2 linked regions of the Massilia sp. METH4 genome follow. The protein of the gene in region 1 interacts with the protein of each later gene in a pairwise test. Links are inferred from orthologs where the notes say so. Each region holds a gene or a part of one and is shown on either strand. Other genes may lie near its edges.

Region 1 (4,222 bases):
GGGATCGGACCGGACCAGGGCCTGCGGCTGGGCACCATCCTTGCGCTTCATGCCGATGGCAAGTCGATGTGGCTGGGTGGAGAAGAGGGCGTGGCGCTGTACCGGAATGGCCGTATCACCGCCCTGCACGGCGCGCGCGACGAACGCTTCCGCGGTATATCCGGCATCGTCCGCCTGCCCGGCGGCGAGCTGTGGCTCCACGGCGCCGACGGCCTGTACCGCATTGCCGCGCCCGCGATGGACCGTTGGCTGAAGGCCCCATCCACGGCCGTGCCATTCGAGCGTTTCGATGCGCAGGATGGCATGCAGGGCCATGCGCCGCAATTGCGCCCGGTACCGTCGCTGCGCCGGTCGAGCGACGGCCTGTTGTGGTACGCGACCGCGGGATCGGTGGGCACCATCGACCCGGCCAATATCCTGCGCAACCCGCTGCCACCGCCGGTCGAAATCGTGGACGCAGTCTCCGAGGGCGTGCGTTACGCCATCCGCGACGGAGTCCTGAACCTGCCGCAGGGAACGCGCAACCTGCAGCTCGACTTCACCGCGCTCTCGCTGTCGATTCCCGAGCGGGTGCGCCTGCGCTACCGGCTCGTGGGCCTCGATCCCGCGTGGCAGGAGGGGGCCGGGCGCCGCCAGGCGCATTACACGAACCTGGCGCCGGGCAGATACCGCTTCGAGGTGATCGCCTCGAACGAGGACGGTCTGTGGAACACGAATAGCGCGGTGCTCGACATCGACATTCCCCCGACTTTCCTGCAAAGCATGTGGTTCAAGCTCCTGCTGGTGGCCAGCGGCGCCCTGCTGCTGTACGCCGCCTATGCCTTGCGCCTGCGATACGTAACGCGCCGCATGCGCGAGCGCTGGGATGCGCGCCTGACGGAACGGACCCGCATCGCCCGCGCCCTGCACGACACGCTACTGCAAAGCATCCAGTCGCTGCTGCTGTCGTTCCACGCCCAGAGCTTGCACCTGAAGGAAGGTACACCGGAGCGTGCGCGCCTGGACCATACGCTCGACCTGGCCGAGCAGCTGCTGGTGGAAGGCCGCGACCAGATCATGGCGCTGCGTGCCTCCTCCGCGCCCGAGGTGCTGGAATTGACCCTCGGCCAGTTCGGCAAGGGGCTGGCGGCGCACCGGCCGCACGCGTTCGACATGCAGGTGCTCGGCAAGCCGCGGCCGCTGCGCCCCGACGTGCACGAGGAAATCTATGCCATCGCCCGCGAGGCGCTGTTCAACGCCTCGCATTACGCGGAAGCGACGCGCATCGCCCTGGAACTGGAATACGGCGCCGGCGCATTCGTTGCCCGGATCCGCGACGATGGCCGTGGCCTGGACGAGGCCGTGGCGACGGCCGGCCACCGCCCCGGCCACTATGGGCTGGTGGGGATGCGCGAGCGCGCCAATTGCATCGGCGGCACGCTCGAAATCGACAGCAAGCCGGGCGCCGGTGCGCGGATCACGGTCACCGTTCCCGCCAAAAAGGCCTACTGAGCCAGGTAGGGACATCGACAGATGTCCTTTTGTTAAGCCGCTTTTGTAAGCATTATTAACAGGTGTTGCCGGTCGTGGCGGTCCACAGCACTATATAATTTGAAGACTATGACCAATCAACGCATCCTTTCGCACTTCCACGAAAGTGCAGAAACCAAGATCCAGTCCGCCACCGTGCTCGCCCAACCGCTGGCGCAGGCGATCGACCTGATGTTCTCAGCCCTTTCCAACGGCAACAAGATTCTCGCCTGCGGCAACGGCGGCTCGGCAGCCGACTCCCAGCATTTTGCTGCGGAACTGGTCGGCCGTTTCGAGCGCGAGCGCGTGCCGCTGGCCGCGCTGGCACTGACCACCGATACGTCGCTGCTCACGGCGGTGGCCAACGACTACAGCTACCGTGAAATCTTCAGCAAGCAGGTACAGGCGTTCGGCCAGGCCGGCGATATCCTGCTGGCGATTTCCACGTCCGGCAACTCGGCCAACGTGATGGCGGCGATCGAGGCGGCACTGGAGCGCGAGATGCGCGTGGTGGCGCTGACCGGCAAGGGCGGCGGCGCGATCGGCAAGATGCTGACCGATGCCGATGTCCATATCTGCGTGCCGGCCGAGCGCACGGCCCGCATCCAGGAAGTCCACCTCACTTGCATCCATTGCATCTGCGACGGCATCGACGTCGCCCTGTTCGGAGGAGATGTGCATGAGTAGTCGTTACCCGGCCTTGCTGAGCCGTCTGCAGCGTCCCGTCGCGATCGCCCTGCTGGGCGGCGCGTTGATGAGCAGCCTGTCGGGCTGCGTCGGCCTGGTGGTCGGCGGTGCCGTCGCCGGCACGATGGCCGCGTCCGACCGGCGCACCTTCGGCGCGCAGACGGAAGACAAGGCGATCGCCGTCAAGGCCGACGTGCGGCTGCGCAACATCCTTGACGATACCGGCCATGTGAACGTGAATGCGTTCAACCGCAAGGTGCTGATCACCGGCGAGGTGCCCAACCAGGCGAAGAAGGAAGCCGTCGAGCGCGAAGTGAAGGCGATCGAGGGCGTGCAGTCGGTCGTCAACGAGCTGGCCATCTCCGGCCCGACCAGCTACACCTCCCGCTCCAACGACACGCTGATCACCACGAAAGTGAAGGCCAGCCTGGTGGATGCAAAGGATATTTCGGCCAACTCCTTCAAGGTCGTGACCGAGCGCGGCGAAGTCTACCTGATGGGCCGCGTAACGCAGTTCGAAGCCAACCGCGCGACCGAGATCGCGCGCGGCGTGAGCGGCGTGACGAAGGTGGTGCGCGTGTTCGAGTACATCTCGGAAGAGGAGTACAAGCAGTTCCAGAACACGCCGGCTCCGGCGCAGGCGTCGAACTGACCGTCCGGCGGCATCATGACTACCTCTTCCAAAGCCTGGATCAAGCCGGCGATCGCGGCCGCCGTGATCGCCGGCCTGGGCTTTGCCGCCTACTCTTCGCTGAACAGCGCGCCCGCCGCGCCGCAGGTCACGTTCACCGGCATCAAGGGCGAGCGCATCACGCCGGCCGACCTGCGCGGCAAGGTGGTGATGGTCAATTTCTGGGCCACCTCGTGCGCCACCTGCGTGGCCGAGATGCCGGAAATGGTCGACACGTACAACAAGTTCAAGGGCCAGGGCCTGGAATTCATCGCCGTGGCGATGAAATACGACCCGCCCAACTACGTGGTCAATTTCACCGAAACGCGGCGCCTGCCGTTCAAGGTGGCGCTCGACATCACCGGCGAAGCCGCCAAGGCCTACGGCGACGTGTCGCTCACGCCCACCACCTTCGTGATCGACAAGGATGGCAAGATCATCAAGCGCTATGTAGGCAAGCCGGAATTCGCGGCGCTGCACGAGCTGCTGGCGAAGGCGCTGAAGGGGTGACGAAAAAGACGCTGCGGCGTCTTTTTTGTTTTTCAGGCCGTCAACTCTTCGTCCGCACCGCGGCGATCGCCTCGATCTCGATCATCGCCGCCGGGTCGTACAGCGCCCTGACTTCGGCGATCGTATCGGCCGGGTAGGGCGCGCTGAAGAACTCCCGCCGCAGTTCGACCACGTCCTGGAAGTGCCCCATGTCGGTCACGAAGATCGTGACCTTGATGACGTCCTTCAGGCTGGAGCCGCCCGCCTCCAGGACCCGGCGCAGGTTCGCGAACGCCTGCTCGCCTTGCGCGCGGAAGCCGCCTGCCACGATCTTTCCATCGTCGCCGGCACCGGCCTGGCCGGATACGAACAGCAGGTTGCCGAATCGGATCGCCTGCGACAGCAGATAAGGTTCGTAGTTGTCGGGCTGGGTAATGACGCGTTCTAGCATGATAAAGTCCTCTCGATATTGGTGGGTGCCGGCACGGAGAAGATACGAGCGCCGGGCAGCCGTGACAAACTCGAAATCGTCAGGCGTCAGATGAACAGGACTCACCTATAAACCCATGCGCCGGCTTCCCCCTCTCTCCGCACTGCGCGCTTTCGAAGCGGCGGCACGGCATGGCAGCTTCAAGGAAGCGGCCAGCGAGCTGTCGGTCACGCCAACCGCCGTCAGCCACCAGGTGCGCGCCCTCGAGGAATACACTGGCTTGCCGCTCTTCGAGCGGCAGGTGCGCAAGGTCGTGCTGACCGACGCCGGCAAGTCGCTATATCCGGTGCTGCGCGATGGGTTCAATACGTTCGAGCTGGCATTGCAGCGCCTTGCCCGGGCGCCGGCGCGGCAGCGCGTCACCATCTCGACCACCA
Region 2 (3,538 bases), 200 kb from region 1 along the record:
CGAAGACGATCCACAGGATTGTGCGTTTATTGAGATCCATTGGGTCAAGTCAGGAGTGGTTGCAACCGCAAGCGGTCGATGAGGAATGCTTCGGCGGTACGGGATCGAACCCGCCCGCGTTCCACGGGTGGCAGCGGCAGACGCGGCACACGGCCAGCCAGCTGCCTTTCGCCGTGCCGTGCTCGCGCAGCGCGTCGATCGCGTAAGTCGAGCAGCTCGGGTAGAAACGGCAGCTGGGCGGCAGCAGCGGACTGATGGCGACCTTGTAGGCCCGCAGTAGAAGGATCAGCAGCTTCATTGCCGCGCCTTCGACTGCGCCGCGAACAGGCGCGCCAGTTCGACGCGCAAGGCGGCCTTCAGTTTTGCGCTGGTGGCCGGATCGGCCTTGGTGTTGACCGGCTTGGCCAGGCGCACGACACAGTCGATGGCAGGCAAGCCCGTGGTACGGAACAGTTCGCGCGTCAGGCGCTTGATGGTATTGCGCGTGACCGCGCGAGGTGCGAGGCGTTTGGCAACGACAACGCCCAGCCGCGCATGAGGCAGCTGATTCTGGCGGGTATAGAGCACGAAGTGCGCGCTTTTCTGGGCCGGGCGCAAACGAAAAACGGATGAAAATTCATCCGTTTTAACGATGCGCCGAGCGCGCGCGAAGTCGTGGGAACCAGCGCCTGAAGAGCCGTTGGAACAGCTATCCACTCAGCAGCCGAGCGATGGCTTATACAGCCAGGCGCTTGCGGCCCTTGGCACGGCGTGCGTTCAGAACCTGGCGGCCACCACGGGTAGCCATACGTGCACGGAAACCGTGGGTACGCTTGCGGCGCACGACGGAAGGTTGGTAAGTACGTTTCATGTTGGTCTCGCTAAAGAAGCAAAAAAATGCAAAATCGGGCTGCCGCACCGCTGAACAGGTCAGACCGGACGCCAGTTTGTCCCTTCAGGTATTGGTGCCAATGACATTTCGCGCACTTATGCCAACACGTCCGGCACAAGCTGGCCAATCTCATCGCCCGCATGGATCCGCGCTGATCGTAAACTGAAAAAACACGGAGTACGGGCGGGGAACCCTGAATTATCAGCATTCAGGCATGCCTTGTCAACAGCGGAACCTGGCCGATACAGGGCTTTGCGGCCGAATTTTCAGTAAATTCCGGCACAACCCTGTGGATAACTTGTGGGGTTCGGAGTTAGAATAGCGTGTTACGTGTGGCGCATATGGACCTTGCCGCTGTTGCTTGCAGCGGACACGAACTTCGTGATTCCTGCCGGCGGCTTGCCGCGCCGGCATCGGGTCCATGCTGCCCTCCCACAGCTTTTGCAGATAGACGATTCATGGAAAATTTCTGGCAGACCTGTTCCGCCCAACTGGAACTGGAGCTGACGCCGCAACAATTCAGCGCGTGGATCAAACCACTGGTGCCGCTCGATTACGAGAACGGCAAGCTGCGCATCGCGGCGCCCAACCGCTTCAAGCTCGACTGGGTGAAGACCCAGTTCGCCAGCCGCATCACCGCCCTTGCGTCGCAATACTGGGAGGCGCCCATCGAGGTGCAGTTCGTGCTCGACCCGCGCCTGAACCCGCCTCGCGCAAAACCGGCCGAGAGTGCCAGCAGCGCGGCGGGGGCACCGAACGGCTCCAGCGTGCCGCCCGTGCATCCGGCGGACGTGCGCACCGGCGATCCGGTTACGCCGCCGGCCGGCAACGAATACGCGAACCAGCGCGGCCGCGAGCAAAGCCGTATCAATACCGACCTCACGTTCGAAAGCTTCGTGACCGGTAAGGCGAACCAGCTGGCGCGGGCCGCGGCGATCCAGGTCGCCAACAACCCCGGCGTGTCGTACAACCCGCTGTTCTTCTACGGCGGCGTGGGCCTGGGTAAAACCCACCTGATCCATGCAATCGGCAACCAGGTGATGGCCGACCAGCCCGGCGCCCGCATCCGCTACATCCACGCCGAACAGTACGTGCGCGACGTGGTGACGGCTTACCAGCGCAAGGGCTTCGACGACTTCAAGCATTACTACCACTCGCTGGACATGCTGCTGATCGACGATATCCAGTTCTTCGGCGGCAAAAGCCGCACGCAGGAAGAATTCTTCTACGCGTTCGAGGCGCTGATCGCGGCGAAGAAGCAGATCATCATCACTTCGGACACGTATCCGAAGGAGATCACGGGCATGGACGACCGCCTGATCTCCCGCTTCGACTCCGGCCTGACGGTGGCGATCGAGCCGCCCGAGCTGGAAATGCGCGTGGCGATCCTGCTGAAGAAGGCGAAGTCGGAAGGCGTGACGCTGTCGGACGACGTGGCCTTCTTCGTGGCCAAGCACCTGCGCTCGAACGTGCGCGAACTGGAAGGCGCGCTGCGCAAGATCCTGGCCTACTCGCGCTTCCACGGCAAAGACATCTCGATCGACATCGTGAAGGAAGCGCTGAAGGACCTGCTCTCCGTGCAGAACCGCCAGATCAGCGTGGAGAACATCCAGAAGACGGTGGCCGACTTCTTCAACATCAAGGTCGCGGACATGTACTCGAAGCGCCGCCCCGCCAACATCGCGCGGCCGCGCCAGATCGCGATGTACCTGGCGAAGGAGCTCACGCAGAAGAGCTTGCCCGAGATCGGCGAGCTGTTCGGCGGACGCGACCACACCACGGTGCTGCACGCCGTGCGCAAGATCGCGCAGGACCGTACCAAGAATCCGGAGTGCAACCATGAGTTGCACGTGCTGGAGCAAACTCTTAAGGGCTGAGCGGCGAATTCGTGGAGCACTGCTCCACGGCCGCTCAGCGGGCGGGGCTTGCAAGCCCCGCCCTGGTGAGGACGGCTGCTCCGCCAGGACGCTCTCGGTCTGCTTTGCCTTATCATCTAGAACTCAGCAATAACCTGAACATTTAATCTTTTATCGAGGATATCCATGCAACTGGTCAAAACCACCCGAGATACGCTACTCCGGCCACTGCAGATCGTGAGCGGTATTGTCGAGCGTCGGCATACGATGCCGATTCTGGCCAATATCCTCATCCGCAAGGAAGGCGAAGCGGTCTCGTTCCTGTCCACCGACACGGAAGTGCAGATCACCACCAACGCCAACATCGGCTCCGGCGACGAAGTCACCGGCACCACGGTCGCGGCCCGCAAGCTGCTGGACATCCTGCGCGCGTTGCCGGAATCGGGCGACGTGTCGCTGACGCTGGTGAACAAGCGCCTGACCGTGCAGAGCGGTAAATCGCGCTTCGCCCTGCAAACGCTGGCCGCCGAGGAATTCCCGACCGTGCAGCAAGCGGAAACGTTCAACGCCTCGTTCACCCTGCCGCAAAAGACGCTGAAGCACCTGTTCAACATGGTGCACTTCGCGATGGCCCAGCAGGACATCCGCTACTACCTGAACGGCCTGCTGCTGGTGCTCGATGGCGAGAACGTCATTGCGGTTGCCACCGACGGCCACCGCCTCGCCTTCTGCCAGGTGAAGACGGAGCAGGCGTTCGAGCGCCAGGAAGTGATCATCCCGCGCAAGACCATCATCGAACTGCAGCGCCTGC

The links.
Region 2: the proteins of V6Z91_RS07335 (region 1) and dnaA interact in binary tests that used the Escherichia coli proteins (3 or more experiments, as listed by UniProt). The link is inferred for Massilia sp. METH4 from one-to-one orthologs.

The regions. Positions count from the first base shown.
Region 1 is NZ_CP146614.1:1,654,596-1,658,817, forward strand. Bases 600-3,397 are described here. They hold V6Z91_RS07335 (phosphoheptose isomerase), read left to right. Parts: upstream 600-1,599; coding sequence 1,600-2,196; downstream 2,197-3,397. Other genes in these bases: V6Z91_RS07330 (triple tyrosine motif-containing protein), read left to right, coding at 600-1,491; V6Z91_RS07340 (BON domain-containing protein), read left to right, coding at 2,189-2,848; V6Z91_RS07345 (TlpA disulfide reductase family protein), read left to right, coding at 2,864-3,376. Outside these bases: more of V6Z91_RS07330, read left to right, coding at 1-599; V6Z91_RS07350 (RidA family protein), read right to left, coding at 3,417-3,806; V6Z91_RS07355 (LysR substrate-binding domain-containing protein), read left to right, coding at 3,922-4,222. UniProt on the Escherichia coli protein: Required for the timely initiation of chromosomal replication via direct interactions with the DnaA initiator protein.
Region 2 is NZ_CP146614.1:1,458,302-1,461,839, forward strand. What follows is about bases 713-3,538. They hold dnaA (chromosomal replication initiator protein DnaA), read left to right. Parts: upstream 713-1,329; coding sequence 1,330-2,748; downstream 2,749-3,538. Other genes in these bases: rpmH (50S ribosomal protein L34), read right to left, coding at 716-850; dnaN (DNA polymerase III subunit beta), read left to right, coding at 2,914-3,538. Outside these bases: membrane protein insertase YidC, read right to left, coding at 1-40; membrane protein insertion efficiency factor YidD, read right to left, coding at 50-298; rnpA (ribonuclease P protein component), read right to left, coding at 295-696. UniProt on the Escherichia coli protein: Plays an essential in the initiation and regulation of chromosomal replication. Binds in an ATP-dependent fashion to the origin of replication (oriC) to initiate formation of the DNA replication initiation complex once per cell cycle.